3 regions of the Streptomyces sp. NPDC008317 genome follow, and region 3 is predicted to be linked to each of the others. Evidence: riboswitches for the same ligand, from Rfam matches in the RefSeq annotation. Region 3 holds a riboswitch; each other region holds the start of a gene.

Region 1 (9,726 bases), on a different contig from region 3:
GATCGTCTTCCACCACCGGGACATCCGCGACCGGATCATCAGCCAGATCCGCGCCCTCACCCGGCCCGAGGGCCAGGTGGGCTCCCTGCCGGAACACCTCGTCTACCGCGACATCCTCACCGCCCTGCCGACGCTGGACGCCCGCATCACCCTCGCGCTGACCGACCCCGGCTTCCCCGGCATGCACGAGGCCCGCCGGAGCCAGTGGCTCCTCCGCCACCCGGCGGTCTGCGTGATCACCGACGAGGAACTGGCGGGCCCCGCGCGCGAAGAGGCACTCGCCCGCCTCCTGCGCGCGACGGGCCACACGTCCCTCCCGGCCACCGCACTCCCCCCGCTGGCCGCCCCCGGCGACGTACCGCCGGACACCGGCCGCGCGCTCTTCACCCCCGCCCACGACCGGCTCCTCCGCCTCCACCACGGCGACCTCCTGCCTCCCCTGGACGCGGCCACGTCCACGAGGTGAAGGCCGCCGTGCGCTCGGGCACCGTCCCCCGAATCCGCGCCGATTCCGCGCCGATTCCGCGCCGATTCCGCGCCGGAGGCGTCAGGTGCCGTTGACCAGGCGGATGTAGCGGACCCAGTCCCAGTTGGGTCCGGGGTCGGTGTGGTCGGTGCCGGGGACCTGGACGTGGCCGATGATGTGGTCGCGGTCCTTGGGGATGCCGTACTTGTCGCAGATCTCGGCGGTGAGGGCGGCCGAGGAGTGGTACATCGCGGTGGTGAAGTAGGCGGGCTGGTCGACCCAGCCCTCGTGCTCGATGCCGATGCTGCGGGTGTTGTAGTCCCAGTTGCCCGCGTGCCAGGCGACATCGCGCTCGCGGACGCACTGGGCGATGGCGCCGTCGCCCGAGCGGACGACGTAGTGGGCCGCCGCCGCGTGGGAGGGGTCCTGGAAGAGGCTGATGGTGTCGGTGAAGGACTCCTGGGTGACGTGGATCACCACGAGGTTGATCGGGTAGGTCGAAGTGCGGTTGGACGCCGTGTAGTTGCCGGAACTGGCCGGGGTCCAGGAGGCCGACGGGTAGTCCACGGTGGCGGCCGACGCGCGGCCGATCCCGGACGTCAGGTCCGCCGTGACGCCGACGGTGACGGCGGCCCCGAAGGCGAGGGTGCCGCGCAGCAGCGAGCGCCGGGTGGGCGTCTCCGCCGCGAGCGGGACCCCGGCGGGGGCGCCGGGTATGCGCCCGGGTGAGCCGGTGGGTTCGGCGCCGGAGACGACCCCGGACGGGACCGGGACCCCGGACACGACCCCGGACGTACCCGTGGACGTCACGCCGGGCGTGCCCGCGGACGTACCCGTGGACATAACGCCGGGCGTGCCCGCGGCGTCGACTTCGCGCCCAACCTGGCCGGATTCACCGGCCGGGCTCAACGGGCTTGACGGCGCGGGTACTTGGGGGTCGCTGGGGCGTGCCATGAAAAGCTCCCTTGGGCGTCATGGAGAGGACGAGTGCATGACAGATGTACGGGGCCTGCTCATGGTGGGGTCCGGGTGCGTGACCTGCCAAGCGATTCGCGAATTGGCAGAGGTCCACACCGGTGGCGAGACCGCAGCGGCCCCGTCGCCGCCCGTTGCTTGGCTGCCGGACCCCGGCCGTCGGCCGACGCCGTACACGGCCGTGCACACGGAATCGGCGCCGCGCCCTGACCGTACGTAATCGAACCGTCCCCCTGTGCATAACAACTGACACACACTCACATCACTACCCGGCCACATCCGGTGCCGGGTTTACCCGTATCACGCACTCCGTGACTGTTTGGTTCCCGACGTCAACTCTTTGATTCGGCTTGGAAAACGACCCCGGCTCTATTAACGTTCGATAACGCAGCGCGGTTGTCACCACCGCCACAGAGGCGGCACCGCGCGCTTGCCGAATCCCGTCCGCGGGAACCGGGGACCCGCCCTCCTGCTCGCCACACCCTGGCGTACGGGAGGGGTCCAATGGGGTGAATCGGGCAGCATCCAGGCCCGTAGGAGACCTTCCTGCTCCGAACCCGTCAGCTAACCCGGTAGGCGACAAGGAAGGAAAGGAGTGCGCCCGCGTGGCGTCCAACCAGCCTGCCTACGCTCCCGCCCCGGCGGCCCCAGCGGCCGATCCCCCCGGCGAGTGGGACGACTGGAATTCTCCAGGGGATTCCGCCGCCTCTGCCGAAGCCACTGCTTCTGCTTCTGTTGCCTCTGTCTCTGCCACTGCCGAAGCCGCCGCGTACGTCGCGGCCCAGGGCGACGCCGGTGCCGTGGGCGCGCAGGGCGGATACGGCGCGTACGGCGTTCAGGGCGCGAACCGTCACCGGCTTCCGCGCCAGCGCTCCGTCGGCTCCGTGGCCCGTGGCTCGACCGTCCTCGGCGTCGCCGCGATGGCCGCCGTAGGGGCCGGGGGCGTGGCCGTCGCGGCCGACGCCGTACCCGCGCCCATAGCGGTCCCGGATCTGCCGGAAATTCCCGACTCCCTTGACCTGCCCCCGAGTTCGACCGGGGTCTCGCCCGCCGGTTCCCCCGGCGTGTCGGCGCTGCCCACGGCCGGTGACTTCTTCGGCGCGGCGGTACGGGACGTGTCGGCCCCCGACACCTCCGTGAGCACGACCTCCGTGAGTACGACCTCCGTGAGTACGACCTCCGTGAGCACGGCCGCCGATACGGCCACGGACTTGGTTCCGGACCCCGACTTGGCTCCGGCTACGGACTTGGTTCCGGCTACGGACTTGGCCCCAGCTACGGACTTGGCGCCGGTTTCGACCACGGCTCCGACCGCCGTGGTGGCCGCCTCCTCCGTCGACGTCGCGCCGTCCGCCGCCCCCGTGCCCACCGACCCCGGTGAGGCCCTGCGCGCCCGCATCATCGACGAGGCCACGCGGCAGCGGGACGCCGCCGCGCGGGCCGAGCGCGAGGCGGCCGAGAAGGCGGCGGCCCAGCAGGCCGCCCGCGAGGCCGCCGCGCAGAAGGTACGCGAGCAGGCCGCCGCCGCGAAGGCCGCGGCGGAAGCACAGGCCAAGGCCGATGCCGAGGCCGCCGCCAAGGCCGAGTCCGAGCGCCTGGCCCACCTCGCGGTCTCGTACCTCAAGCCGCTCGCCTCGTACACGCTCACCGACAGCTTCGGCGAGGCCAGTTCCCTGTGGGCCAACACCCACTCCGGCCAGGACTTCGCCGCTCCCACCGGCACCCCGGTGCACGCCATCCACACCGGTACGGTCACCTCGGCCGGGTGGGCGGGCTCGTACGGCTACCGCGTGATCCTCACCCTCGATGACGGCACCGAGCTGTGGTACTGCCACCTCTCCACCATGGTCGTCACCTCCGGCGAGGTCATCACCGGCGACACCATCGGGCGCGTCGGCGCCACCGGCAACGTCACCAGCCCCCACCTCCACCTGGAGGTCCGCCCCGCCGCCGGGGCCGCCCCCATCGACCCGGCCGTCTGGCTCCGCGCCCACGACATCGCCGTCTGAACCATCTGGGACGGTCCCGCTCCACCCGGGACCGCTCCTCCGGTTAACCCCGACGGCCCTGGCGCTCCCCCCCGACGCCAGGGCCGTTGGCATGCGGCCGGTTCGGTCAGCCCTTCCGGTCCAGCGTCGCCGACAGCACGGCGATACCCGTCCCGCCCTCGTCGAACTGGCGCAGGACATCCGCCAGCGTGGCGGCGGCATCGGTGTGCTCGATGACGAGCAACGGCTGCGCGCCGTCGTCCTGGACCGCCGGCACGAAGTCGGTGACGATCTCGCCCCGCAGCAGCACCAGACGGTCGGCGTCGAGCGGATCGCGGACCAGCCCGGCGAGGTGCGTCCGCAACTCGTCCGTCTCGCCCAGATCGGCGTCCAGCACCGCGTGGTGCGACAGCACCGTCACGGCCAACCGCTCGCCGATCCGCTCATAACGCGCCGAGAGGTCGTCCGGCAGCAGATAAAAGACGCCCTCCTCGCCCTCGTGCCCCCGGTTCAGCAGCAGACGGATCATCCGCTCCGCCGGGTCGGGCGAGTCCAGATCGAGGTCCAGAATCACTTCCACGCCGTCCGGATCCACCGACGGGATCGCGCCGATCCATATCCGCGCCGACCCGGAACCGGCGGCCCCGCCGCCGCTCGTGACATCGTCGTCGTCCATGCGCGGCATTCAAACACGCGGCTCTCAGCCGCGCGGGCCCGTCACGGCCGGGGCGTGGTCTCAGGGGTGGCGGCGATGTCGGCGTCGGCCCGCGACCGCCCTGGACGGGGCGCCCGCGTCGGCGTTCATACGCGCGGCTCTCAGCCGCGTCGGCCCGTCACGGCCGGGACATGGTCTCAGCGGCGTCGCCCGCGTCGGCGTTCAAGCACGCCGCCTCAGCCGCGTCGGCCCGTCACGGCCCAGGACGCGGCGGCCACGCCACCGGCGACGGTGAAGACGGCGGGCCAGGCGCCGAGCTTACGGGCGAGAGGGTGCGAACCCGCGAAAGCCGCCACGTAGACGGTGGTCAGCGTCGTGGCGACCGCCGGTCCCGAGCGCGCGTGCCACTCGCGGGCCGCGAGCGTGCCCGCCGCCGCGAGGGCCACGCCCCCCAGGGCCCGCTTCCGCGTCCACCGGGCCACCCCGTAGCCGCCGATCAGCCCGCCCGCCGCCACCACACTCGCCGGAACCCCAGCCATCCCGTCCTCCTCCTCACGCACCAACCCCGAAGCCTTGCCTCCGAGGCTAACCGCCCCTCGTCCGCCGCCTCCGCGAGGGGGTCCGCGACCAGGGGCGGCGAGTCGCCCTGTCCGGTGTTTGGGGACGGGCGCCGGGGTTGGCGGGTGTGCCAGTGGCGGTGGGTCAGCCCGTCCGGTGTTTGGGGACGGGAGCCGAGGCTGGCGGGTGTGCCAGAGGTGGTGAGTGAGCCCGTCCGGCGTTTGAGGACGGGAGCCGAGGCTGGCGGTGTGCCAGATGCCATGAATGAGCCCGTCCGGCGTTTGAGGACGGAGGCCGGGGCTGGCGGTGTGCCAGATGCCATGAATCAGCCCGTCCGGCGTTTGAGGACTAGCCCCAGCGGCAATGAGCGCCCACCCGTCGGCCACGCCCCGCCGTCCGGCACCCGAGGGCGGATAGGGGACGGTTCCCCGGGCGAGACCCCCGCCGCCCCTACCCTCGGGGAATGACCGACGCCGACCTCCGTACGGAGGGCCGCCCGGAGGGCCGTACCGAGGCCCGCCCGGAGGGCCGTACGCCCCGCGACTGGGCCGTGGACGCGGCCGCGCTCTGCTTCGCCGTACTGGTCGGCATGGTGGTGTACGGCGTCGCGGCGCAGCACGAGGACCGGCCGGTGTGGATTCAGGCGGTCGACCTGCCGCTCGGCGCGCTCGCGTGCGTGTCGCTGTGGTGGCGCAGGCGGTACCCGATGGCCGTGGCGCTGCTGGCCGTACCCGCGTTGGCGCTGTCCAACAGCGTGTTCGGCGCCGGGATGGTGATCACGGCGAGCCTGGCGCTGTACGAGCCGCTGCGCCGTTCGCTGCCGGTGCTCGGACTGTTCGTGGCCGCGTCGGTGCCGGACGCGCTGCTGCTGTCGGACCCGCACGGCACCGACTGGACGGCGGCGGCCTTCTCGGTGGCGTACTACCTCGTCTTCTTCGCCTCGGGCAGCGCCCTGCGCAGCCGACGCCAACTCCTCGTCCGGCTGCGGGAGGACGCGGTACGCGAGCGCGCCGACCACGCGCGGCGGCTCGCCGACACCCGCCGCGCCGAACGGACCGCCATCGCACGGGAGATGCACGATGTGCTGGCGCACCGCATCTCGCTGCTGTCCGTGCACGCGGGCGCGTTGGCGTACCGGACGAGGAGCGCCGGCGGCCCCGCTCTGGACGCCGCCGAGATCGAGGCGAGCGCCCGCGTCATCCGGGACAACGCCCATCAGGCGCTGGAGGAGTTGCGGGAAGTGCTGCTCGTGCTGCGGACGGAGGACGAGGGCACGGCCGCGCCGCAGCCACGGCTCGCGGACGTGGCCGTACTGGTGGGCGAGGCGCGGGCGGCCGGCCAGGACGTGGAGTTCCACGACGACGTGGACGCCGCGCTCGCGTCCGACCTGCGCCCGCAGGTCCAGCGCACCGCCTACCGCGCGGTGCAGGAGGCGCTGACCAACGCCCGTAAGCACGCGGCCGGTTCACCCGTGACCGTACGGCTGAGCGGCGCGCCCGGCGCGGACCTCACCGTCGAGGTGACCAACCCGCTGGCGTACGAGGCGACTTCGGGGCCGCCGCGCCCGATCCCCGGTTCCGGCACCGGTCTCGTGGGCCTCGGCGAGCGCGTCGCCCTGGACGGCGGGACCCTCGAACACGGCCGCGCCGACGGCGTGTTCACCGTACGGGTACGGCTACCGTGGCCCGCGACATCAGCGCGTGATCCCCGGCAGCGGGGGAAGGGCGAGGCGTGAGGGGCGACGGCATGATCCGGGTACTTCTGGTCGACGACGACCCGCTGGTGCGCGCCGGGCTGAAGATGATGCTGCGCGGCGCCGACGGCATCGAGGTCGTCGGCGAGGTGGGGGACGGCGCTGCCGTACCCGGGGCCGTACGGCAGCACGGTCCCGACGTCGTCCTCATGGACATCCGCATGCCGGTCATGGACGGCATCACCGCCACCCGCGCCCTCACTGGGCGCGACCCCGCGCCCCAGGTCATCGTGCTGACCACCTTCGGCGCCGAGGACACCGTCCTGGAGGCGGTACGCGCGGGCGCGGCGGGCTATCTGCTCAAGCACACCGAGCCGGAGGAGATCGTCGAGGCCGTACGCCGGGCGGCTCGCGGCGAACCCGTCCTGTCGCCGTCCGCCGCCCGTGCCCTCATCGCCCACGCGGCTACCGGCTCCTCTTCCCGCGCCGACGCCGCCCGGCAGCGGCTCGCCGACCTCTCCGAGCGCGAGCGCGACGTCGCCCGGGCCGTCGCCGAAGGGCTCTCCAACACCGAGATCGGCGCGCGGCTGCATGTGTCGGTCGGGACGGTCAAGGCGCATCTGTCCAGCGCGCTGGGGAAGGCCGGGGTCGAGAACCGGATTCAGCTCGCGCTGCTGGCGCATGACGCGGGGGAGGAGTGAGGGGGCGGTGCTCTCGGCGGTCCCGTCCCGTAGCGCCTCCGGCGGGGATGCGGGCCGGTGGGTGTACGGGGCCGGTCGGTGTACGCCTCCGGGCGGTCGGCCGACGGGGCCGGTCGGTGGTTGACGGGTCTGGCCGGTCGGACGGCGGGTCTGGCCGGTCGGCCGAGGCCGTGAACGGGGCGGGTGCCTAGCGTCGGAGGTATGCCTTCCGATGACGCAGTACGGACGTCTTTGCCGCGGGCCGCCGCTTCCGCCCCGGACCCGGGGGCCGAGGCTGGCCGGGTGACCGTATCCGAACCTGGGGCCGACTCCCGGCCGGGGACCGTATCCGACCCCCGGACCGTATCCGCGTACCGGCCGCCGGCCGACCCGCGCCCGCACGACCGGCGCCCGCATGACCCGCGTCCGCAGGACCGGCGCCCGTATCACCGTCTCCGGCTCGCGGTGGCCCTCTTCTTCCTCTCTCCCCTGATCGGGGAGTTCCTGCTCGGCAACCAGCCGGTCACCGCGCTGCCGTCCGTCCTGATCCTCGCGCCGATGTACGGCGGCGGCACCGTACTGATCCGCGAGTGCGCGCGGCGCCTCGGCCGGGGCTGGCCGACGATGATCGTGCTCGCGGCGGCGTACGCCCTGGTCGAGGAGGGGCCGATCGACCAGATGCTGTGGAATCCGCACTACGGCGGGTTCGACATGGCGGGCGCGTACGCGGGGACGTACGTGCCGTTCCTCGGGACGAGCGTCGGGATGATCGAGGACGTGCTGTCGATCCACACGGTCTGGAGCGTGTGCGTGCCGATCGCGATCGTGGAGACCTTCGCGTGGGGCGGCGGGCGCGCGGGACGGGAGATCCGGCCGTGGCTGGGCAACATCGGCCTGCCGCTGGTCGCCACGGCCTTCGTCGCCGACTCGCTCTTCCTCGCCGTCGCGCAGCAGCACAGCGAGCACTTCATGGCCTCGCCCGCGCGGCTCATCGGCTGCGGCGCCGTCATTCTCGTACTGATCGCGCTGGCCTTCACGCTCCCCGCCCGCCCGGCGACCCGCCCGACGGCCCGTACGCCCCGCCCCTGGCTCGTCGGCGCCGCGGCCTTCGCCGCCACGTCCCTCTACTGGGCGCGCGGCGGCCTGTTCCCCTCCGGCGTCCCCGACTGGACCGACCCCGCGCTGTGGCTGCTGGCCGTCGCCGCCTTCGTATGCCTCGCGCTCCGCTGGTCCCGCAGCCCGGCGTGGTCCGCCGACCACCGCTTCGCGCTCGCCGCGGGCGCCGTCCTCACCTACGCCTGGGTCGGCTTCACGCAGTCCCCGACCCTCGACGTCCCCCTGTCCCTCGCTCTGACGGGCAGCGCCGTCTTCGCCCTCGCCGCCCTCGTCCTCCTGGCCGCCGCCGCCCGCGCCCTCACGCGTCGCGCAACTCCCGGTCGCCCCGCCCCCAGAAACGCCGGTACACCCGCCGGGCCAGCAGCGGACCGAGAATCCACAGCACCCACGCATGCGTCGTCGCGAAGAACACCGGAATGGACAGACCGAAACCGACGATGACCCCGTACGACCCCTCGTTCCCGTCCACCCCGGCGCCCGTCCCCGTGGGGTTCAGCGTCTTCAGGTAATACGTCAGGGCGAGCAGCGTGACATTCGCCAGCACCTGCAACAGCGCGTAGAAACCCCACCGCAGCGCATGCGTGGCGACGGTGTCGTGCCCCTCCTCGATCAGCATCTTCGTCGCGAACGGATTCAGGATGATCATCATCAGCCACACCATGTTGATCTTCCGCAGCCGCGTATCGACCCGCAGCGCCGTCCTGAACACCCTGTGGTGCTCGCCCCACGCCATCGCGATCACCACGAAACTGATCAAAAACGCCAGGTAATGCCCGTCATCCGCCCGCACCGAGTGCCAGAACTCCGACACGTCGTGCCCCTCCGGCACCGGCAACTCCAACGCGAGCAACGTGATGGCGATCGCCACCACCGCGTCCGAAAACAAAATCAGCCGCTCCGCCGCCCGCGTCTCATGCCCTTGCTCGTTCTCCGAAATATCCGTCTCCCCACACACCGCGACGCCCCAAAGACCCCGCACTCACCACTAAAACCGCCCCAGTAGACCACCCCACCCCACCCCCCACAGTGCGATGCCGCACCTACGCAAGGAGGGTCAGTTCGTCAGAAGTGCGCGGAGAGCCGTCGGGGTCCGCCACGGCTCCTCGGGGCTTGCACTGCGGTGGCACATGCGGTGGCAGTTCGAGCAGAGCAGGGCGAGGTCGTCGAGCGACGTGGTGGTCTCCCCGGAAACGTGGAGCGGGAGCGTGTGATGCACCTCGATGTAGCCGTCGCCAAGGCTGCCGTATGTCTCAGCGAAGCTGAAGTCGCACACTTCGCAGCGCAGGCTGCCGCCGGCTGCGAGCACGGACTTGATCTTCCTGGCCCGGAGCTTCGGATCCCGCTCCCTCGCGTGGTGGAGCCGAGCGAGCAGCCGGCCTTCCGGCGCGGCTTCGTCGTCTGGATCCGGTGGCTCGGCAGGGAGCTGAAACGGACCGTTGACGGCTACATTCCGAATCCGCTCGGCGGCGGCCAGCATCTCCTCGGGCCGGGCGATGAAGGCGGCCACGACTTCCTTGTCCAGGCGTCCGCCCCGGGTCGGCGGGCCCTGGTAAGACGGGTGAGCCGTGGCCAAGTCCGCCGTCTTGCGGCTGACG
Region 2 (9,726 bases), on a different contig from region 3:
ATGAAGACTTCCTCGAAGACACGGGACTGCGCGTTGGTGCGGTAGAAGACGGCGACGTCGCTGGGGCGGGCGTCGCCCGCGTCCGTGAGCCGGTCGATCTCCTCGGCGATGAACTGCGCTTCCTCGTGCTCCTGGTCGGCGACGTAGCCGACGATGACCGGGCCGTCGCCGGACTCGGTCCACAGGTTCTTCGCCCGCCGCCCCGCGTTGCGCTCGATGACGGCGTTGGCGGCCGTGAGGATCGTCTGCGTGGAGCGGTAGTTCTGCTCCAGCAGGATCGTGCGGGCCTGCGGGTAGTCCTCCTCGAACTGGAGGATGTTGCGGATCGTCGCGCCGCGGAAGGCGTAGATCGACTGGTCGGCGTCACCGACCACGCACAGCTCGGCCGCGTCCTCGTCCTGGTCGGTGCCGACCAGCTCGCGGACCAGCGTGTACTGGGCGATGTTGGTGTCCTGGTACTCGTCGACCAGGACGTGCCGGAAGCGCCGCCGGTAGTGCTCGGCGACGTCGGGGAACGCCTGGAGCAGATTGACGGTGGTCATGATGATGTCGTCGAAGTCCAGCGCGTTGGCGTCCCGCAGCCGCGACTGGTACATCGCGTACGCCTCGGCGAGCTTCTTCTCGAAGGGGTTCTCCGCGGTGGCCGCGAAGGTCTCCTCGTCGATCAGCTCGTTCTTCAGATTCGAGATCTTCGCGCTGAACGACTTCGGCGGGTACTGCTTGGGGTCCAGGTCGAGGTCCCGGCAGACCAGCGCCATCAGCCGCTTGGAGTCGGCGGCGTCGTAGATCGAGAACGACGAGGTGAAACCGAGCGACTTGGACTCGCGGCGCAGGATGCGCACGCACGCGCTGTGGAAGGTGGAGACCCACATCACATTGGCGCGCGGGCCGACCAGCTCCTCGACGCGCTCCTTCATCTCGCCCGCGGCCTTGTTGGTGAAGGTGATGGCGAGGATGGAGCCGGGGTGCACGTGCCGGGCGCCGAGCAGATAGGCGATCCGGTGGGTGAGCACCCGGGTCTTGCCGGAGCCCGCGCCCGCGACGATGAGCAGCGGGCCGCCCGCGTGCTCGACGGCGGCGCGCTGCTGCTCGTTGAGCCCTTCCAGGAGCTGCGCGGGGTCGGTGGCGGGCCGCGGGGCGCCGTCACGGTAATACGCGTCCCGCCCGGTGGCCTGCGGCGGCGGTCCGTCGAACCGGCCGCCGAACAGGTCGTCCGGTACGTGCTCGCCGCCGGGGCCCCCGTCCTCCGGGGGCGGCGGAGCGGTGGGGTCGGCGGGCTCGGGGGCCACATGCAGACCGTTCAGGAAGTTGTCGTCAAAGAGGCTGCTCATCGCTCCCCGAGTCTAGAGCCCGGCACCGACAGCCCACGGCCCTTCCCCGCACAGCCCCCGGCCGACCCCCCACGACCCCCGTACGACGGCCCCCCGGCCGACACCCCAACCCCTTCGCCCGGAACCCCGGCCGACACTCCCGGCCCCCCGCCCAACGGCCGCCTCCGGGGCAACCACGTACCTTTACCCCGTAGTCCCGTTACCACGCACCGTGACAATGGGAAATGATTACGAAAAGGTATCGGGCCTATCGGACACCGCTCTTCCCAGCAGCCCGGAGCGTTGGCTACGGTCTCGCTCCAGCAGCGTCCGGATGGGCGTCCGAAAGGAGTCCGCGCGCCATGGCGACACACCGTAAGGCTCGCGCCGCGATCCTCAGCACCCCCGGCCCGCGTGCGGCCGTGGGGATCACGACGGCCGCGCTGGCCACCGTGACCCTCTTCGCGGAGAGCGCCAGCGCCGAGCCGGCCAAGCCGAAGCAGCCGAGCATCGCCGAGGTGAAGGCGAAGGTCGACGGGCTGACGCACCAGGCCGAGGTCGCCACGGAGAAGTACAACGGCATCAAGGAGTCGACCGACGCGCAGAACGCGAAGGTCAACCGGCTCCTGGAGCAGGCGGCGAAGAAGACGCAGGCGCTGAACGACTCGCGCCGGGTCCTCGGGCAGTACGCCGCCGCGCAGTACCGCACCGGGGGCGACGACTCGACCGGCCGCTACCTGCTGGCCACCGACCCGCAGTCGATGCTCGACCAGGTGCACCTGTCGGACGTGCTCGGCAAGCGGCAGCAGAAGGCCGTCGAGTCGTACCGGGTGCAGCAGGCCGCGGCCACGCAGCAGCGCATCGAGGCGGCCAAGAGCCTGGCGACGCTCACCACCCAGCAGGGCGAACTGCGCACCGCCAAGCGGGATGTGCAGGCCAAACTGGGCGAGGCGCAGAAGCTGCTCAACAGCCTCAACGCGCAGGAGAAGGCGCGGCTCGCGGCGCTGCGGGCCAAGCAGGAGGAAGAGGCGCGCGTCAAGGCCGCCGCCATCGCGGCCAAGGAGAAGGCGGCGGCCGAGGCCGCGGCGAAGGCGGCGAAGGCCGCGAAGGACTCCTCGACGCCGACCGTGCCGAGCACGGGTTCCTCGAAGGCCGACGACGCCATCGCCTTCGCGCGCAAGCAGCTCGGCAAGCCCTACGTGTGGGGCGCGACCGGGCCGACGTCGTACGACTGCTCGGGGCTCACCCAGGCGGCGTGGAAGGCGGCCGGGGTCGATCTGCCGCGCACGACCTGGGACCAGGTGAACGTCGGCACGCGGGTGTCGGAGTCGAATCTCCGGCCGGGTGACCTGATCTTCTTCTACAGCGACATCAGTCACGTCGGCCTCTACATCGGCGGCGGCCAGATGATCCACGCGCCGCACACCGGCACCGTGGTCAAGATCGCCCCGATTACCGAAATGCCGTTCTACGGGGCGGTCCGTCCCGCATAGTCCACCCGGCATAGTCCGACTTGTCCGGACGCCGCCGCGCTCACAAACGGTAAGATCACAAAGCGATTTCGGTCACATTGCAATCCAAACTTCCCAAGGCTCGCACAAGTTGACTACGGTAGCCCGCTAGGTGGTGAGCTTCCCCGTCGGCTGAAGAGCCGACAGCGAATCACCTCCGCTCAATCCGGCCCAGGCCGGAGCCGGGGACCCAACAGCACGTGGGGTGAATCGGAACGGACGCCGCAGCAGGCGTCGGGACCGTAGGGCGACCTTCAGCCCGAACCCGTCAGCTAACCCGGTCGGCGGTATTCGGAAGGAGTCGCCTCCCTTGGCGTCGCACCGCAAGCCGCGCAATCGCATACTGTCCACGGCCGGTCCACGGGCCGCCGTCGGGATCACCACAGCGGCCCTCGCGTCGGTCACCCTGCTCAGCGAGAGCGCCAGTGCGGCGCCCGCGAAGCCCTCGATCACCGAGGTCAAGGCGCAGATCGACCAGCTCAACCAGGACGCCGAGGTAGCGACGCAGCACTTCGACGCCGCCAAGGAGAAGACCGACAACCAGCGGGCCAAGGCCAATCAGCTCCTGGAGCAGGTCGCGCAGAAGACCGCGAAGATGAACGAGACGCGGCGGGTGCTCGGGCAGTACGCCACCGCGCAGTACCGCGACGGCGGCCTCGACCAGACGACGCAGTTGCTGCTGACGGACGACCCCCAGAAGTTCTTCGACCAGTCGCACATGATGGACCGCATCTCCACCACGCAGGAACAGGCGCTGGAGACCTTCAAGGTCCAGCAGGAGCAGGCGTCCATCCAGCGCGCGCAGGCCACCAAGAGCCTCAACGAGCTGACCAGCGCGCAGAACAAGCTCGCGGCGGCGAAGAAGAACGTCCAGACGAAGCTGGCCGCCGCGCAGAAGCTGCTCAACAGCCTCAACGCGCAGGAGCGCGCCAAGCTCGCCGCGATGCGGCCCACCGCCCCGACCAACACCGCGGGCTCCTCGAACTCCTCGAACTCCACGGCGAGCAACGTCAGTTACACCTACAACGGCCCGGCGTCCGGCCGCGCCGCCGCCGCCATCCAGTTCGCGATGTCGCAGCGCGGCAAGCCGTACGGCTCCGGCCGCACCGGCCCCGACGCGTACGACTGCTCCGGGCTCACCCAGGCCGCCTACCGCGCCGCCGGTATCTCCATCGGCCGCACCACGTGGGACCAGGTCAAGGACGGCACGGCGGTCTCGCAGTCCGACCTGCGCCCCGGCGACCTGGTGTTCTTCTACTCCAGCATCAGCCACGTCGGCATGTACATCGGCAACGGCCAGATCGTGCACGCCCCGCACAGCGGCGCGGTCGTCGAGGTTGCCCCGATGAGCTGGATGCCCTTCGCTGCGGCCCGCCGCATCGCCTGAGCCGTATCACCAGGGCCCGCACCGCCTGAGCGCGTGCAGTCTGAGCCCGTATCGCCTGAACCCGTGCAGCCTGAGCCCGCGTCCGCGGAGCCTCAGGACCGCCGGGCTCACAGCCCCGCATAGCACCCCGTGCCCGGTCGGACCTCCCGACCGGGCACTTTGGTCAGCAGGCGCGCGCATATGACCGGGTCACCCGTCGAACGGCGGTCGTTTACGGTCACGGGCCGGTCGAATCGGAGCAGTCCCGGTCTCCTTCCCCTGGCGCACCCCCGGTCAGGTTTAGCGTCGCTACCCAGGTGACCGATCCCCACAGCCGTCAGGACCGTGGCGGCGCGGTCACCCCCGCCGAAGGTCCGGCGGCGCTCTGCTCCCCCGTGCAGGCGTCGCCGGGCCTCCGCGCGGGCCCGTCGGAGCACTGGAAGGAATGACGGCCGCATGGCCTCCCACAGTCCCGCCTCACACCGCAGAACCTCGGCGGCGCGTACGTCCGCCCGCACGTCGGCGCTCACCGCGACCCGCGCCGCCCTCACCGTGGCGCTCGCGTCCGCCGCCTCCGTGAGCCTGCTCGGCGAATCCGCCCTCGCAGACCCGCGGCCGCAGGCACCGGCCTCGCTCAGCGAGGTGAAGGACCAGGTCGACACGCTCTACCGGCAGGCGGAGGCCGCCACCGAGCAGTACAACGGCGCGAAGGAGGAGGCCGATCAGGCCCGCGCCGCGGTCGCCGATCTGCAGAACGAACTGGCCCGCAAGACCGCGCGGCTGAACGCCACCCGCGACACGATCGGCGCCCTCGCGGCGGCGCAGTACCGCACCGGCTCGCTCGACCCCAGTGTGCAGCTCGCGCTCAGCTCCTCGCCCGACACGTATCTGGACCGGGCCGGGATGCTCAACCGCCTCGACTCGCGGACGGCGACCGCGCTCGCGCAGCTCACCGAGGAGCAGCGGGACGTCACCCGTACCCATGACGCGGCCGACGCGAAACTCGACGCGCTCAAGGAGGCGCAGTCCAAGCTGGCCGCGCGCAAGGCGACCGTGCAGGGCAAGCTGCGGGCGGCGCGGGCGCTGCTCGACCGGCTGACGGCCGCCCAGCGCGCGGCCGTCGAGGCCGCCGACACCCCGTCGTCGGGACCGGCCGCCGCGACCCGCGCCAGCGCCCGTACGCCGCTGCCCGGCGACACGACGCCCGTCGCCGCGCCGTCCTCGCGCGCCGCCCAGGCCGTCACCTTCGCCTACCGCGCGCTCGGCCTGCCGTACGTCTGGGGCTCCACCGGGCCCAACTCGTACGACTGTTCCGGCCTCACCCAGGCCGCCTGGAGGGCCGCGGGGGTCTCGCTCCCGCGCACCACGTACACCCAGATCAACGCGGGCACCCGGGTCTCCGAGTCCCAGCTCCAACCCGGTGACCTGGTCTTCTTCTACTCCGGCATCAGCCACGTGGGCCTCTACATCGGCAACGGCCAGATGATCCACGCCCCGCACCCGGGCGCCCCGGTCCGTATCGCCCCGATCTCCGAGATGCCCTTCGCGGGAGCCACCCGCCCCACCTGACCGAGGCCGCCCGCCCGCTGAGCCCGGCCGTCGGCCCGTCCGCCCCGCCCACCGGTCCGCACGTCAGATGTTGATACGAAATCCGGACAAGCTCTTCTCCTGACGAACCGCCCGACTCCGGGCAGACTTGCCCCATGACGTCTACGCCGCTGAGCAAGGGTGCGAATGTGCCGGTCGCCGTGCCCGCCGTACGGGCCGAACTGGCCTGGGGAGCGGGCGGCGGGCCCGACGCCGACGCGTCGGCGCTGCTGCTGGCGGGCGGCGGGAAGGTGCGGGACGACGCCGACTTCGTCTTCTACAACCAGCCAGGACACGCGTCGGGGGCCGTACGGCACGCGGGGAAGCGGCAGGCGGCCGTGGTCACCGACACCATCGAGGTGGACCTGGCGCGCGTCGAGCCGGGGATCGAGCGGATCATGCTGTGCGCGTCCGCCGACGGCGGCACCTTCGGCGCGATGACCGGCCTCGGGCTGCGGCTGCTGGACGCGGCGTCCGGCGCCGAACTGGCGTACTTCCCGGTCACCGCGACATCCGAGACGGCGCTCGTCGCGGGTGAGCTGTACCGGCGCGGCGACGGCTGGAAATTCCGCGCGATCGGCCAGGGGTACGCCTCGGGCCTCGCGGGGCTCGCCACCGATTTCGGCATCAGCGTGGACGCGGAGGAGGAGGAAGCGGCGCCCGTTCCCGTGACGGCGCCCGCCGCCGCGCCGCCGATGCCCGCCGCGCCCCCGCCGCCCGCGTCCCCGTACGCGGCGCCCTCGCCGTACGGCTCTGCGCCCGCGCAGCCCGCTTCCCCGTACGGCTCTGCGCCCGCCCAGCCCGCTTCCCCGGACGGCTCTGCGTACGGCGCGCAGCCCGCGTCCGCATACGCGTCGGCGCCTGCCCCCGGCTCCGGTGCGCCCTCGCTCGTCAAGGGCGAGGAGCACCTGCCGGTCGACATGCGCAAGCGGCTGTCGCTGCGCAAGGAGCAGGTCGCGGTGAGCCTGCGCAAGCACGGCGCCGACAACGTCCGGGCGCGGGTGATCATCGTGCTGGACGCGTCGGGGTCGATGTCCCACCTGTACTCGCGGCGCGTGGTGCACGACGTGGTGGAGCGGATGGCGGCCGTGGCCGCCGCACTCGTACCGGACGGCGTCATGCAGGCGTGGACCTTCGCCAGCAACCCGGCGCGGCTGCCCGACCTCGACCTCGGCTCGCTGCCGCAGTGGCTGGAACTGCACGTCCGGGTCGGCGCGATCGGCATCTTCAAGCGCCGCAAGCCGTCTCCGAACGGCCAGGTGGACATGAAGCTGGTCGGCTTCGGCAACGAGGAGCAGAAGGTCATCGCGCAGGTACGGGACTACGTGCGCGGCGAGCCGTCCGCCGCCCCGACCCTCGTGCTCTTCTTCTCCGACGGCGGTGTCTACCGCAACGCGGAGATCGAGCGCGAGCTGCGCGGGGCCGTCGAGGAGCCGCTGTTCTGGCAGTTCGTCGGACTCGGCCAGTCCAACTACGGCGTCCTGGAGCGCTTCGACACCATGACCGGCCGCCGCGTGGACAACGTCGGCTTCTTCGCCGTCGACGACATCGCCAGCCTCTCCGACGCCGAGCTGTACGACCGCCTGCTCACCGAGTTCCCGACCTGGCTGAAGGCCGCGACGGCCGCGGGCATCCTGCGCTGAGCACGGCGACGGCCGCGGGCATCCTGCGCTGAGCGCGCGCCCGCGGCCGTACGCCTCCACCGGTCGCCGGGTCAGTACCGCCCGGCGACGAGCAGCAGCAGTGCGCCGAGGACGGCCAGCCCGGCCGCCGAGGCGAGCGACGCCAGCCAGGCCCGCGTCCACCGCGGCGCCCGTACGGACCCGTCCCCCGAGGTGCCGGGGCCGGGGCCGCCTCCCGGTTCCGCCCACAGGTAGCCGAAGAAACCGGCCCCCGTCACCGCGCACGCCAGCAGCCACGCGGGGCCGCTCGCGCGCCGGTGCCGGGTCACCGCCAGCGTCCGTACGACCACCAGGAGACCGGCGAGCAGCGCCGCCGCCCGCAGCCACGCCCACGGGGTGAGCAGGACGTAGGCGACGGGCACCAGCAGCGTCAGGCCCCCGGCGCCGTAGGAGCTGTCGAAGCTCCGTACGGCGAGGCCGTCCGCCGCGGGTCCCGCCTGCCGCCTGATGTCCGCGGTGAACTCCCCGACGACACCGTTCCGGCCGCCGGGGAAGGGGTTCGCGGGCCGGTAGGTGTACTGCCGTTCGGTCAGCGGCCCGGCGCTCCAGCGGACGGTGATCCCGGCGGAGCCCTGGTCGTCGACCCGTACCGAGTGGGTCCGCCCGGCCTCGATGTCCCGCGCCAGGGCGCCGGTCGACCCGCCGCCCGGCACGATTCGCAGCAGGACGGTGGCGAACGACAGCACCAGCACGGCCAGCAGCACCCAGCGGGCGGGCCCCCAGAGCCGGTCGAGCCGGGCGGCGGGCCCGGAGCCGTGACCGCCGGAGCCCGGCCCCCCGGGCTCCCCGCCGTCCGGTGCGGCGGGGAGCGTGGCCTGCGGACCGGTGGTCACTCGACGCTCACCGTGACGGACCAGTAGTACTCCTGGTACACGCTCGCTCCTCCGTAGCCCTGCTTGATGTCCGGGACCCCGAAGTGGAAGGCGGACGCGGTGCCGGTGTCGTTGAACGCGGCGAAGGCCACGGTCATGGAGTGGTCCTTCTTGTTCTGGTTGATCACCTGGTACACGAGGTCGTAGCCGCCGGTGAAGGCTTCGGGGACCTTGGTGCCCACGCGCCCCCTGGTGGCCATGCCGCTGAGGTCCTTGGGCAGGTTCTTCATCTTCTCCCCGAGGTTCTTCCCGTCGACATAGTCGTCCTGGCCTCCGAGCGCGTCAATGTCGGCCCCGAAGTCGGCGTCCGAGACCGCCCTGGCCAGATTCTTGATGATCTGGAGACTGTGGCCGTTGAACGCCAACTGCTTGGTGAGCAGGCTGTTCGCGTCGAAGGGCACATTGGCGCCCTTGCCGCCGAGCCACAGTTGCAGCAGGTCGGTCCAGGTCAGTTGCGGCGAGTTGCCGCCCATCTGGTTGCAGGCGGCCATGGTGCCGGAGGTCACGGACGCGCCGACCTTGCAGGGGTTGGTGTTCCCGGCGAGGGCGAGGACGTAGTCGCGCAGTTCCTTGGCCAGCGCCGCGTGGACGTTCTTCTCGTTCTTGTCGTCCTTCCAGGTGTTCTGCTGGAGCGCGGCGAGCGCGTTCTGGCAGGCCCGGTCGCAGCCGCCGCTGCCACTGCTGTTGCTGTTGCCGTTGCCTTTGCCGCCGCTGTGGGACGGCCGGTTCCCCGGGTCGCGGTCCGGGTGGTAGACCGAGCCCTTGCCGGGCACGCCGTTGTGGCAGCCGGTGATGACACCGGTCATGCACTCGGGAACGCCCTCGCCGGTCGGGTCGGCGAGCCCGGTGGGATTGTCGGCGGCGTAGACGTAGCCGTTGAGGGTCTGCGCCTTGTCGGTCTGGAGCAGCGGGTCGACGCTGATGAAGCGGCCGGTCGACGGGTCGTACTCGCGGGCCCCGATGTGGACGAGTCCGGTGCCGGTGTCCGCGGGCTTGCCGAGGAAGGTCTTGTCGTCGGGCCACGCCGTCGCGGGCGCGCTGCCGCGGGCGGCGCCGAACGGGTCGGTGTAGCGCTTGGTGACGGCCTGCGTGCCGGCGTCCACGGCGAGGCTGCTGGTGCCGTGGTTGTCGCCCGCGAGCCAGGTCAGGGTGGTGGCGCCGGACTGGGTGGAGCGCACCGCGATCGCCGGTCCCCCGGCGCCCGCGGTGTAGGTGCGGACCGCCCAGGTGGTGGTCTTCCCGGCGCTGACCTTGCTGTGGATCTCGGTGGCGCCCAGGTAGACGACGCTCTCGCCGTCGCCCGCGGACGCCCGGCGGATCAGCAGGTTGTCACCCGCGTCGTAGAGGTAGTCGGTGACCTTGGCGCCCTCGGTGGTCCTGGTCAGGTCGCCTTCGCTG
Region 3 (9,726 bases):
GGGTCCTGCCAGCGCGCCTTCTCCTCGCGGAGCTCCTCGACCCGCTGGCGGGCCTTCTGGGCCTCGCGGCGCTGGTCGGCGATGTCGGAGCGCTGGGCGATGTACTGCCGTGTCGGGTAGGCGAGCGCCACGACCAGGGCGCACAGCACCAGGGCGAGCAGCGCCGCGCGGCCGGTGAGCTTGTTGCGCCGCGGCGGGCGCCGCTTGGCCGCCGCCCGGTACACCCGGGCCTGCGCCTCCTGGCCGATGGCCTTCAGCCGGGCCGAGGTGGAGAACCGATCCGCCCCCACGTCGTGTCTCCCCTCGCCGTCCTCGCACGCCGTCGCGTCCACACGCTGCCGTACGGGCGCGCACGCCAGTACGTCCCCGCCCACGGTACGGGACCGGGTGCGGGGACGTACGGAGGCCGGGGCCCGGAAACGGACGGCTCAGTGCTTGAAGCGGGGGAACGCCGAGCGACCCGCGTACACGGCGGCGTCGTCCAGGATCTCCTCGATCCGCAGGAGCTGGTTGTACTTGGCGACGCGCTCGGAGCGGGCCGGGGCGCCGGTCTTGATCTGGCCGCAGTTGGTGGCGACGGCCAGGTCGGCGATGGTGACGTCCTCGGTCTCGCCGGAGCGGTGCGACATCATGCACTTGTAGCCGTTGCGCTGGGCCAGCTCGACGGCGTCCAGCGTCTCGGTGAGCGAGCCGATCTGGTTGACCTTCACCAGCAGCGCGTTCGCCGTGTCGTTGTCGATGCCCTTCTGCAGGCGCTCGGGGTTGGTGACGAACAGGTCGTCGCCGACGATCTGCACCTTGCTGCCGAGCTTCTCGGTGAGGACCTTCCAGCCCGCCCAGTCGTCCTCGAACAGCGGGTCCTCGATGGAGACCAGCGGGTAGGAGGCGACCAGGTCCTCGTAGTACTCGGTCATCTCGGCGGCCGAGCGCTCCTTGCCCTCGAACTGGTACTTGCCGTCCTTGTAGAACTCGGAGGCGGCGACGTCCAGCGCGAGCGCGATGTCCTGGCCGGGCGCGTACCCGGCCTGCTTGATGGCCTCGATGATCAGGTCGAGCGCCTCGCGGTTCGAGCCGAGATTCGGCGCGAAACCGCCCTCGTCGCCGAGGCCGGTGGACAGGCCCTTGGTCTTCAGCACGCCCTTGAGCGTGTGGTAGACCTCGGCGCCCCAGCGCAGCGCCTCGGAGAAGGACTCCGCGCCGACGGGGGCGATCATGAACTCCTGGATGTCGACGTTGGAGTCCGCGTGCGAGCCGCCGTTGAGGATGTTCATCATCGGCACGGGCAGCACATGCGCGTTCGGGCCGCCCAGGTAGCGGAAGAGCGGCAGGTCGGACGCCTCGGAGGCGGCGTGCGCCACGGCGAGCGAGACGCCGAGGATCGCGTTGGCGCCGAGCGAGGACTTGTCGGGCGTGGCGTCCAGGTCGAACATCGCCTGGTCGATCAGCCGCTGCTCGGTGGCGTCGTAGCCGACCAACTCCGGGCCGATCTGCTCGATGACGGCGAGGACGGCCTTTTCGACGCCCTTGCCCTGGTAGCGGTTCTTGTCGCCGTCGCGGAGTTCGAGGGCCTCGAATGCGCCGGTGGAGGCGCCGGACGGGACCGCCGCGCGGCCGGTGCTGCCGTCGTCGAGGCCGACCTCGACCTCGACGGTGGGGTTGCCTCGCGAGTCGAGGATTTCCCGGGCTACGACGACGTCGATGGACGGCACGAGTGTCTCCTTCAGTCCTTCTGAGATGTCTCTGTCTTTTTCGACCTGAGCCTAACCGTCTTCGGTGTCGCGCCCGGTACCGAGCCCGGACCCTGAGACGGAAAAAGGCCCCGGCCGGGCACGCTCGGGGGAGAGTACGTGCCCGGCCGGGGATCACATCCCGTGGCCTCAGCCCAGGTGCAGGTGCTGGCCCGGGTAGATCAGGTTGGCGTCCTGCACGATGTCCTTGTTCAGGTCGAACAGGTGCTGCCAGCCGCCGGAGACGTGGTGCGCGGTGGCGATCTTGGAGAGCGAGTCGCCGGAGACGACGGTGTACTCGCCGTTGCCCTTGCCGTGGCTCTTGTGGTGGGTGACCGGCGCGGAGGTCTCGGCCGGGGCCGGGGTGCTCTGCTGCTGCGACGGCTGCGAGGAGCTGTCGGAGGAGCCGGTGTTCGAGGAGTCCGAGCTGCTGGAGCCGGAGGAGCTGGAAGAGCTGGAAGACGACGACGAGGAGGAGGACGACGACGAGGACGGCGACGAGGTGTCGACGTTCGCCGCGGAGCCGCCCGAGGTCAGGTTGCCGGCGCCGGCGCAGGCCCAGGCACCCGGGCCCTGCATGGCGAGCAGCTTCTCGGCGGTGGCGATCTGCTGGTCCTTGGTGGCCAGGTCGGCGCGCGCGGCGTACTGGGTGCCGCCCGCGGCCTCCCAGCTCGACTGCGAGAACTGGAGGCCACCGTAGTAGCCGTTGCCGGTGTTGATGGACCAGTTGCCGCCGGACTCGCACTGGGCGACGGCGTCCCACGTGGAGACGGAGGCGGCGGAGGCGGAGGTGGCTCCGAGGAGCGGTACGGCGATCGCGGTGCCGGTGACACCGGCGAGCGCGGCGATGCGGACGAGCTTGGACGTACGGCGGTGCTTAGCCATGGTTCGTGTCCTCACCGACGCCTGCGAGGTGAGCTGTCGGGTTCGGGCGTGAGTTGCCCGGCCGGATCCGCGACCGCGGATTCCGTGCTTAACCCCGAGCCGGTGCGTTCCGCAGGCTGCGTGCCGTACGAACGTGACCGGCGAAAGACCTTGGGTCCCCCGCTCCTGCCTACGGCGCTTTCGCGTCGACTGTTCCCGTCGGTCGGCGGCAGGACTCGGCGTTCCTGACCGGCGGGGCCCGCTGTGGCGAGCGATGACGACGCTAAGCACAGGCGCCGGAAAGGACAAACATCCGCGTTCCGCCCCCGCACCGCTCCCGCCCCCAGAGCGGGTTCAGAGAATCGCAGGTCACAGGGGCCGGTTTCAGCGCTCTGCGAGCGGGCGGTCACAGGGGCGGGCGAGAGGCTTGTCACACGGGCCGCGGAGGACGTCGTACGGTTCGTCCGGTTTGCCCCCGCGGCCGTGACGGACGGTCAGAAAGACGCGGAGCCCTCAGCCGAGGTCAAGTGTCAGGATCTGACCCGGTTTGATGAGGTTCGGGTCCTGGCCGATCACCTGCCGGTTGGCGTCGTAGAGACCGCTCCAGCCGCCCTGGACGTGGTGGCTGGAGGCGATACCGGCGAGCGAGTCGCCGTACGCGACGGTGTAGTCGTGGCCGCCGTCGGCGCTGTGTCCGGTGTCGCTGGCGCCGGTGGCTCCGGTGCTGCCGTCGTCCGAGCCCTTGCCGGTGTCCGTACCGCTGTCCGCGCCCGCGTCCGTGACGGCGGTCAGCTCCGTACGGGTCGCCTGGTCGGCCGCGGCCAGCTCGGCGTCGGTGGGCACGTACGGCTTCGCGTGGCGGCCCGTGCCGGGCGTCGCGGGCGCGTCGGCGGTGGGCGAGCCCGGAGTGTTCCGCGAGCCGTCACCGGGCGACGTGGGGGTGACGGGGGCGGTGGTGGGCGCCGTGGGCGTCACCGGGGTGACCGTCGAGCCGTCGGCGGGCCCGGTGGGCGTGTCCGTCCCCGGCGCGGTCGGGATGATCGTCGGCAGCGACGGGTCGGTGTTCGAGCCCCCGGTGCCGCCGGAGCCGCCGGTCGTGGCGTCGCCGGAGGGCGGGGTCGAGGCGGACGGCGCCGGGGTGGTGGGGGTGGCCGCGGGCGTGCCGCCCGCCACGGGCGGCGTCACGGCGTCCAGCAGCCCCGTACCGTCCTCGCAGCCGGGCCAGGCGTTCGGCCCGAGGTCGGCGAGCATCCGCTCGGCGACGGCGATCTGTTCCGTCCTGGACGCGAGGTCGGGGCGTGGCGCGTACGCCTGGCCGCCGTAGGCGTTCCAGGTGTCCTGGGTGATCGCCAGGCCGCCGTAGAAGCCGTTGCTCGGGTCGGCGCTCCACAGGCCGCCGGTCTCGCATATCGCGACTTTGTCCCACGTGCTGGAGTCCGCGGCGTGCGCGGCCCCCGCGCCGAGGAGCGGGAGTGCGATCCCCGCGCCGGTCGCCGCGACGGTCACCATGGCCGCCGGGGCCTGTCGCGGTCGGCGGTGCCGGCCGTTCCCGGACGAGAGCATGCGGTCGCCTTTCTCGTAAGCCTTACGCGCCGGAGCGCGGTGCGTGACGTGACGGCGGCGGGGAGCGGGCCGGAGCCCGCCGACGTTGCTGGTGCTGTTGCTGCTGTCTCCGCTTCCGCTTCCGTGACGTCCGCCGCGTCTGGCGCGAGCCGTCCGCGAGAGGTGGCCGTCCGTACGCACCGTGCCCGTACGAGCGACCGCGCTTCTCGCGTTGACCGCAGAACGTAGCGGTGTTGGCCAACGGATCACAAGTCGGTGTAGCGATCATCACGTCGCGATCACGACCGTGACGCGCCGTCACTTCTGTTGCGCGGCCTCGGCGGTGAACGACACCGGCAGCGTACGCAGTCCGCGCATGATCAGTCCGCCGCGCCAGCGCAATTCGGCCGGATCCGCCGCGAGCCGCAGGTCGGGGAGGCGGGTGAGGAGGGACGCGAGCGCCGTCCTGGCCTCCAGCCGGGCCAGCGGCGCGCCCAGGCAGTAGTGGATGCCGTGGCCGTAACCGAGGTGGGGATTGTCACGCCGGGCCAGATCGACGGTATCGGGCGCGTTGAAGCGCGCGGGGTCGCGATCGGCCGCCGCGAGTACCACCAGTACGGGGTCGCCCGCCGCGATCGACTGACCGCCGAGGCTCAGGTCGCCGGTCGCGTAACGCCAGGTGGCCAGCTCCACCGGGCCGTCGTAGCGCAGCAGTTCCTCCACCGCGGTCTCCAGCAGGCCGGTCTCGCCCGCGGCCAGCGACTCCTGGAGGCGGGCGCGCTGCTCCGGGTGGCGGAGCAAGGTGTGCACCCCGTTGCCGATGAGGTTCACAGTCGTCTCAAAACCGGCGAAGAGCAGGATGAAGGCCATGGCGGCGGCCTCGTTCTCCGTCAGGTGCTCGCCGTGGTCGCTCGCCCGGATCAGACCGGAGATCAGGTCCTCGCCCGGGTCTTCTCTCTTACGGTGGATCAGCTCGACCAGATACGCGCGCATCCGCTTCACCGACCGCGCCACTCCGCCGCGCGGGCCGCCGCCGTGCCGGATCATCATCCCCGCCCAGTCCCGGAAGTCGTCCTGGTCCTGCGGCGGCACGCCCAGCAGGTCGCAGATCGCGTAGATCGGCAGCGGGAAGGCGAAGTCGTGGATGAGGTCCGCCTCGCCGCTCGCCGCGAAGCCGTCGATGAAACGGTCCGTCAGCTCCTGCACCCGCGGCCCGAACTCCGCGACCCTGCGCGGGGTGAACGCCTTCGACACCAGGCGGCGCAGCCGCGTGTGGTCCGGCGGATCGATGTTCAGCAGATGCGTCATCAGATCCGCGCTGCGCTCCCCCGGAATCCCGGTCTTCCCCTTCGCCCCCGCCGACTCCGCGTGATGCACCGGATTCTTGCTCAGCCGGCCCTCCGCCAGCGCCTCCCGCGCGTCCGCGTACCGCGTCACCAGCCACGCCTCCACCCCGCTGGGCAACGTCGTCCGCCGCACCGGCGCGTGCTCCCGCAGCCAGGCGTAGGCGGGGTAGGGGTCGGTGGCGAATTCCCACGTGAAGAGGGTGGGGCCGCCGTCGGCCGGGTCGGTGGGGGCGGGGGTGGGGCCGGTGGGCGAGTCGGCGGTGGGGTCGGTGGTGGGGTCGGTCATGCGCCGACGCTATCCGGCCCGGCCGCGTTCCCGGCTCACCGGGACCTGGCCGTTGCGGGGGCGGGGCGGGGGCGTCAGGGGCTCTCTGAGGTTGTGGACGCCAGGGCGACGCGGCTCAGGCGGTCGGACTGGCGGGTGGTTTCGGGGAGGCGGTAGGCGGGGGCGAGGGTCAGGGTGTGGGCGCAGGCGGTGGCGAGGTCGATGCCGTGGCCGGTGGAGACGTAGACGGGCTTGACGCCGGTCCGGGTACGCAGGGCGCGGCCGACGGTTTCGCCGCCGTCGAGGAGGTCGGCGTACGCGCCGCGCTCCGGGGCGAGGGCGTCGGGGTCGTAGCGGCCGACGAACGGGGTCTTGGCGACTCCGGCGGTCGGCAGCCCGGTGAGCACGCCCAGGTGGCAGGCGAGGCCGAAGCGGCGCGGGTGGGACAGGCCGTGGCCGTCGCAGAGCAGCAGGTCGGGGGTGGCCCGCAGGGTGCGCAACGCCTCGACGAGGAAGGGCAGTTCGCGGAAGGCGAAGAGTCCGGGCACGTACGGGAAGGTCGTGGTCGCGGTGGCCGTGGCGCGCTCGACCACGTCGAGCGTCGCGGTGTCGATGACCACCACGGCCGCCGCGACGAGGTCCCCGGTGCCGCGTCCGTCGCCCGCGTAGGCGACGTCGAGCCCGGCGACCAGGCGGGGCGCGGCCGGTCCGGGGCCGCGGTGGTCGGCCAGCGGGCGCAGCCGGTCCTGGAGCGCCAGCGCCTCCGCCTCGTCGGCCGGCCACGCGTGCGGCACGTCGACGCGCATCGGGGCTAGCCCGCCTCGGTCGTACGGGGTGGCTCGGCGGTACGGGTCCGCTCCGCCGTACGGATCGCGTCGCGGTAGCGGCGGGCCGCGTGGCGCAGGGCGGCTTCCGGGTCGAGGCCCGCGGCCTGGGCGGCGGCGGCCTCGGCGAGGAGGTGGTCACCGAGGGCGGTCTCGTCGGTGGCGGGCGTGCCGGGGGCGGGGGTGCCGTCGGCCGGGGTGCCGTCAGCCGGGCTGCCGTCAGCCGGGCTGCCGTCGGCCGGGGTGCCGTCGGCCGGGAGCGGGAGGCCGGCCTCCCGGGCGCGGCCCGCGAGCTTGGCGGCCAGGGCGAGGGCGGGCGAGGCGAGGGGCACGCCGTCGGTGACCGAGTCGCGGGACTTCTCGACGCCCTTGAGACGGATCCAGTTCGCCCGCACCTGCTCGGGGGTCTCGGCGACCTCGTCGCCGAAGATGTGCGGGTGCCGGTGGACGAGCTTGTCCACCAGTCCCCCGGCCACGTCGTCGATGCCGAACGGCTCCTCGGGGTCGCCCTCCGCGATGGCCGCGTGGAAGACGACCTGGAGCAGGACGTCGCCCAGCTCCTCGCGCACCGCCGCGCGGTCCCCCTCCTCGATCGCCTCGACCAGCTCGTACATCTCCTCGATGCCGTACTTCGCCAGGTCCTCGTGCGTCCGCAGGCTGCTCCACGGGCACTCGGCCCTGATCCGGTCCATCACCTGGACGAGGTCGAGCAGCCGGGCGCCGGGCAGGTCGTACGAGCCGGGCAGCAGCTCCAGGTCGGGCATGGCGACCCGTCCCGAGCCGCCGAGCCTGGCCAGTTCGTCGGTGACGGCCGGGTCGCCCGCGCCGCCGCCGGGCGGCAGATAGACGACCGTACGGCCGCCCGCCGTCGCGTCCACCAGCTCGCGCCCGCCGGGCGTCGCCAGCTCGACCCGCACCCCCGCCTCGCGCAGATACGGGAGCTGCGGATGCTCGGGGTCGGCGCAGACCACGAGGTCGGCCTCGCGCAGCGTCTGCCAGGCGGGCCAGGAGAGCTGTCCCGGCGCGACCCGGTGGCTGGTCGTGAGCAGCACCAGCCGCCCGGGCGCGTTCGCGTCGTCTACGTCGTTCACCCCTCGAACGTACCCCGGACCACCGACATGCCCTGCGGGCGGCCGCTGCCCGGACCGCGCGGCCGGGTCCGCCTACGCGCTCGGGTCCGCCGGGGTCGCCGTCTTGGTCACGACCCACGGCTCGTTGGTGGCGCCGACGATGGCCTTCTTGGCGTCCCAGGTGCCGTAGCGCGGGTTGACGTCCACGCCGAGCGACTTCGCGGTCTTGGAGATGACGGCGATGGCCGCCGCGTTCCCGGTGTCGCTGCCGGGCTGGAAGCCGAGGCTCTGGATCAGCTTGCCGACGGCGATGTTGGTCCGCAGGAAGGTGTCGATGCCGGACGGCACGATGTCGTACTGCTGGAGCAGCGCCGCCTCGAACTGGCTCTCGTCACCGCCGAACTGCTGCAACGCCTGCGCGTGCGACTGCTGCACCTCGGCGGTGCTGACCGAGAGCCCGGCGTCGGACACGGCCTTGTCGATCACCTTGTTCTGCACCAGCATGCTCAGCGTCTGCTGCGGCAGCTTGCCGCTCTGCCCGATGAGCTGCGCCGCCTGCGGCGACTTGCTCTGCGCGTCGCGCACCTGGTCGACCTCGTGCTGGAGCGTGGCGATCGAGATCTTCTGGTCCCCGACCACCGCCGCGGCCCCCGGGTGCGCGGGTCCCGAACCGCACGCGGTGAGGGCGGGCGATGCCGCCAGCAGCGCGGCTGCGGCGATCGAGACGGCGGTGCGGCGGCGGACCATGGTGCCTCCCGGCATGGGAACGACCTAGCGGTACTGAAGCGATGATCGAGTACGAGGATATGGACCGGGGCCCGCCGATTTCCAGCACTCGGCGCAAACGGCTCTCCTCGCGGGGGAGAGTACGCCTCGCGGCCGGGCCGCCGCGCACCCGGTGGGCCCTGCCGCCTTTGTCCCCGCCACCCTCACCGCCCCGCCGTCAGACGACGGCGACCGGGGCGTCCCAGGCGTCGCGGTCCACGGTCAGCGTGACGCCGCCGTAGGTCTCCTTGGAGTTGACCAGGAACTGGTGCCCGCGCCGGTGCCCGGTCCACAGATTCGCGGCGAACGGGAAGCCGGAGGTGGTGCTGTTGACGCCGTCGTACTTGGCGTACCAGAAGGCGTCCGGCATGTCGTCCATGGTCGCCTTGGCCGCCGCCACGGCAGCGGCGCTGGACGAGCTGAAGCCGTAGAAGCCCGCCAGGTAACCGCCGGTGTGCAGCGCCCGGTTCCACGCCTGGACGTAGGTGAGGACGGCGTTGTTGCACGAGGTGTCGGAGACGGCGTACGGCTCCATGTCGAGGTAGAGCGCGCTGGCCGGGCGCATACCGAGGGCCGCGGCCTTCTTCACCGCGTCGGCGCCGTCGCGCGCGCCGAGCGTGGCCGCGTTGGCCGCCGTGAGCCGTTCGGGGCTGTTGCCGGTCTGGCAGGGCGGCTGCGCGCCGACGTAGATCGGGATGAGCTTCCAGCCCGCCGCGCTGACGGTCGTCACCCACGAGGACGTCAACTGGGGTTGTGCGCAGCCGCGGTTGGCGCCGCCGATGTAGACCGCGGCGGCGCCGTAGGGCGAACCGCTCTTCCAGGACGCCATCTTGCTCGCGCTGGGCGCGGTGCAGGTGTCGAAGGCGAGGCCGGTGAAGGTGCGGACGAAGCCGCTGAACGGCGCGGCCGGACGGCGGGTCTGGCGGGGTACGGACGGCAGGGAGCCGGGGACCGAGGCGACCGGGTTGCCGGGCTTGGCCGTCTGGGCGGCGGCCGGGGCGTGCGACGCGGAGGGGCTGCCGCTCGGGGTGCCGGCCGGGGAGCCCTTCGGGGCCGCGTTCTTGGCGCCGTTCGGTGCGTTGAGGGTGCTCGTCGCGCCCTGCGGGGCGTTCGCGTCGGCGGACCGGTTGGCGGCCTGGCCGGCCGCCGCCGACCCGCCCGTTCCGCCGCCGGACGTGGCGCCCACGGCGAGTGCGCCGCCGCCCCCGACGACGATCACTGCGGCGACTGTCGCGATGACGCGGTACCGCATCGGCTTGGGCAGGCGACGGCTGTTCGACACGGGGTCCTCTGGGGGCTCGGGCGGCGCGATCCACCAGAGGC

What was found. A riboswitch is a leader RNA that binds a small molecule or an ion and turns the genes downstream of it on or off. The one in region 3 is predicted to bind cyclic di-AMP.
Region 1: another riboswitch for cyclic di-AMP. It lies ahead of ACFY9V_RS04850 (peptidoglycan DD-metalloendopeptidase family protein); the one in region 3 lies ahead of ACFY9V_RS20550 (transglycosylase family protein).
Region 2: another riboswitch for cyclic di-AMP. It lies ahead of ACFY9V_RS27175 (NlpC/P60 family protein); the one in region 3 lies ahead of ACFY9V_RS20550 (transglycosylase family protein).

What each region holds. Positions count from the first base shown of each region.
Region 1 covers NZ_JBIBFQ010000001.1:1,149,202-1,158,927, forward strand. Annotated here, with positions in the region: gene ACFY9V_RS04840 (hypothetical protein) at 1-466, shown strand, start outside; gene ACFY9V_RS04845 (N-acetylmuramoyl-L-alanine amidase) at 548-1,183, opposite strand; cyclic di-AMP (ydaO/yuaA leader) riboswitch at 1,863-2,035, shown strand; gene ACFY9V_RS04850 (peptidoglycan DD-metalloendopeptidase family protein) at 2,326-3,450, shown strand; gene ACFY9V_RS04855 (hypothetical protein) at 3,557-4,105, opposite strand; gene ACFY9V_RS04860 (hypothetical protein) at 4,321-4,623, opposite strand; gene ACFY9V_RS04865 (histidine kinase) at 5,106-6,377, shown strand; gene ACFY9V_RS04870 (response regulator) at 6,389-7,036, shown strand; gene ACFY9V_RS04875 (hypothetical protein) at 7,481-8,572, shown strand; partial or broken gene ACFY9V_RS04880 (TMEM175 family protein) at 8,772-9,110, opposite strand; gene ACFY9V_RS04885 (HNH endonuclease) at 9,186-9,726, opposite strand, start outside.
Region 2 covers NZ_JBIBFQ010000009.1:129,864-139,589, forward strand. Annotated here, with positions in the region: gene pcrA (DNA helicase PcrA) at 1-1,331, opposite strand, end outside; gene ACFY9V_RS27170 (NlpC/P60 family protein) at 1,673-2,803, shown strand; cyclic di-AMP (ydaO/yuaA leader) riboswitch at 2,970-3,124, shown strand; gene ACFY9V_RS27175 (NlpC/P60 family protein) at 3,132-4,208, shown strand; gene ACFY9V_RS27180 (hypothetical protein) at 4,505-4,636, shown strand; gene ACFY9V_RS27185 (NlpC/P60 family protein) at 4,644-5,756, shown strand; gene ACFY9V_RS27190 (VWA domain-containing protein) at 5,891-7,417, shown strand; gene ACFY9V_RS27195 (hypothetical protein) at 7,489-8,289, opposite strand; gene ACFY9V_RS27200 (RHS repeat-associated core domain-containing protein) at 8,286-9,726, opposite strand, start outside.
Region 3 covers NZ_JBIBFQ010000006.1:74,516-84,241, forward strand. Annotated here, with positions in the region: gene ACFY9V_RS20540 (septum formation initiator family protein) at 1-290, opposite strand, end outside; gene eno (phosphopyruvate hydratase) at 429-1,709, opposite strand; gene ACFY9V_RS20550 (transglycosylase family protein) at 1,878-2,612, opposite strand; cyclic di-AMP (ydaO/yuaA leader) riboswitch at 2,616-2,799, opposite strand; gene ACFY9V_RS20555 (transglycosylase family protein) at 3,105-4,154, opposite strand; gene ACFY9V_RS20560 (cytochrome P450) at 4,452-5,765, opposite strand; gene ACFY9V_RS20565 (endonuclease V) at 5,840-6,550, opposite strand; gene ACFY9V_RS20570 (nucleoside triphosphate pyrophosphohydrolase) at 6,556-7,659, opposite strand; gene ACFY9V_RS20575 (SurA N-terminal domain-containing protein) at 7,732-8,400, opposite strand; gene ACFY9V_RS20580 (glycoside hydrolase domain-containing protein) at 8,582-9,685, opposite strand.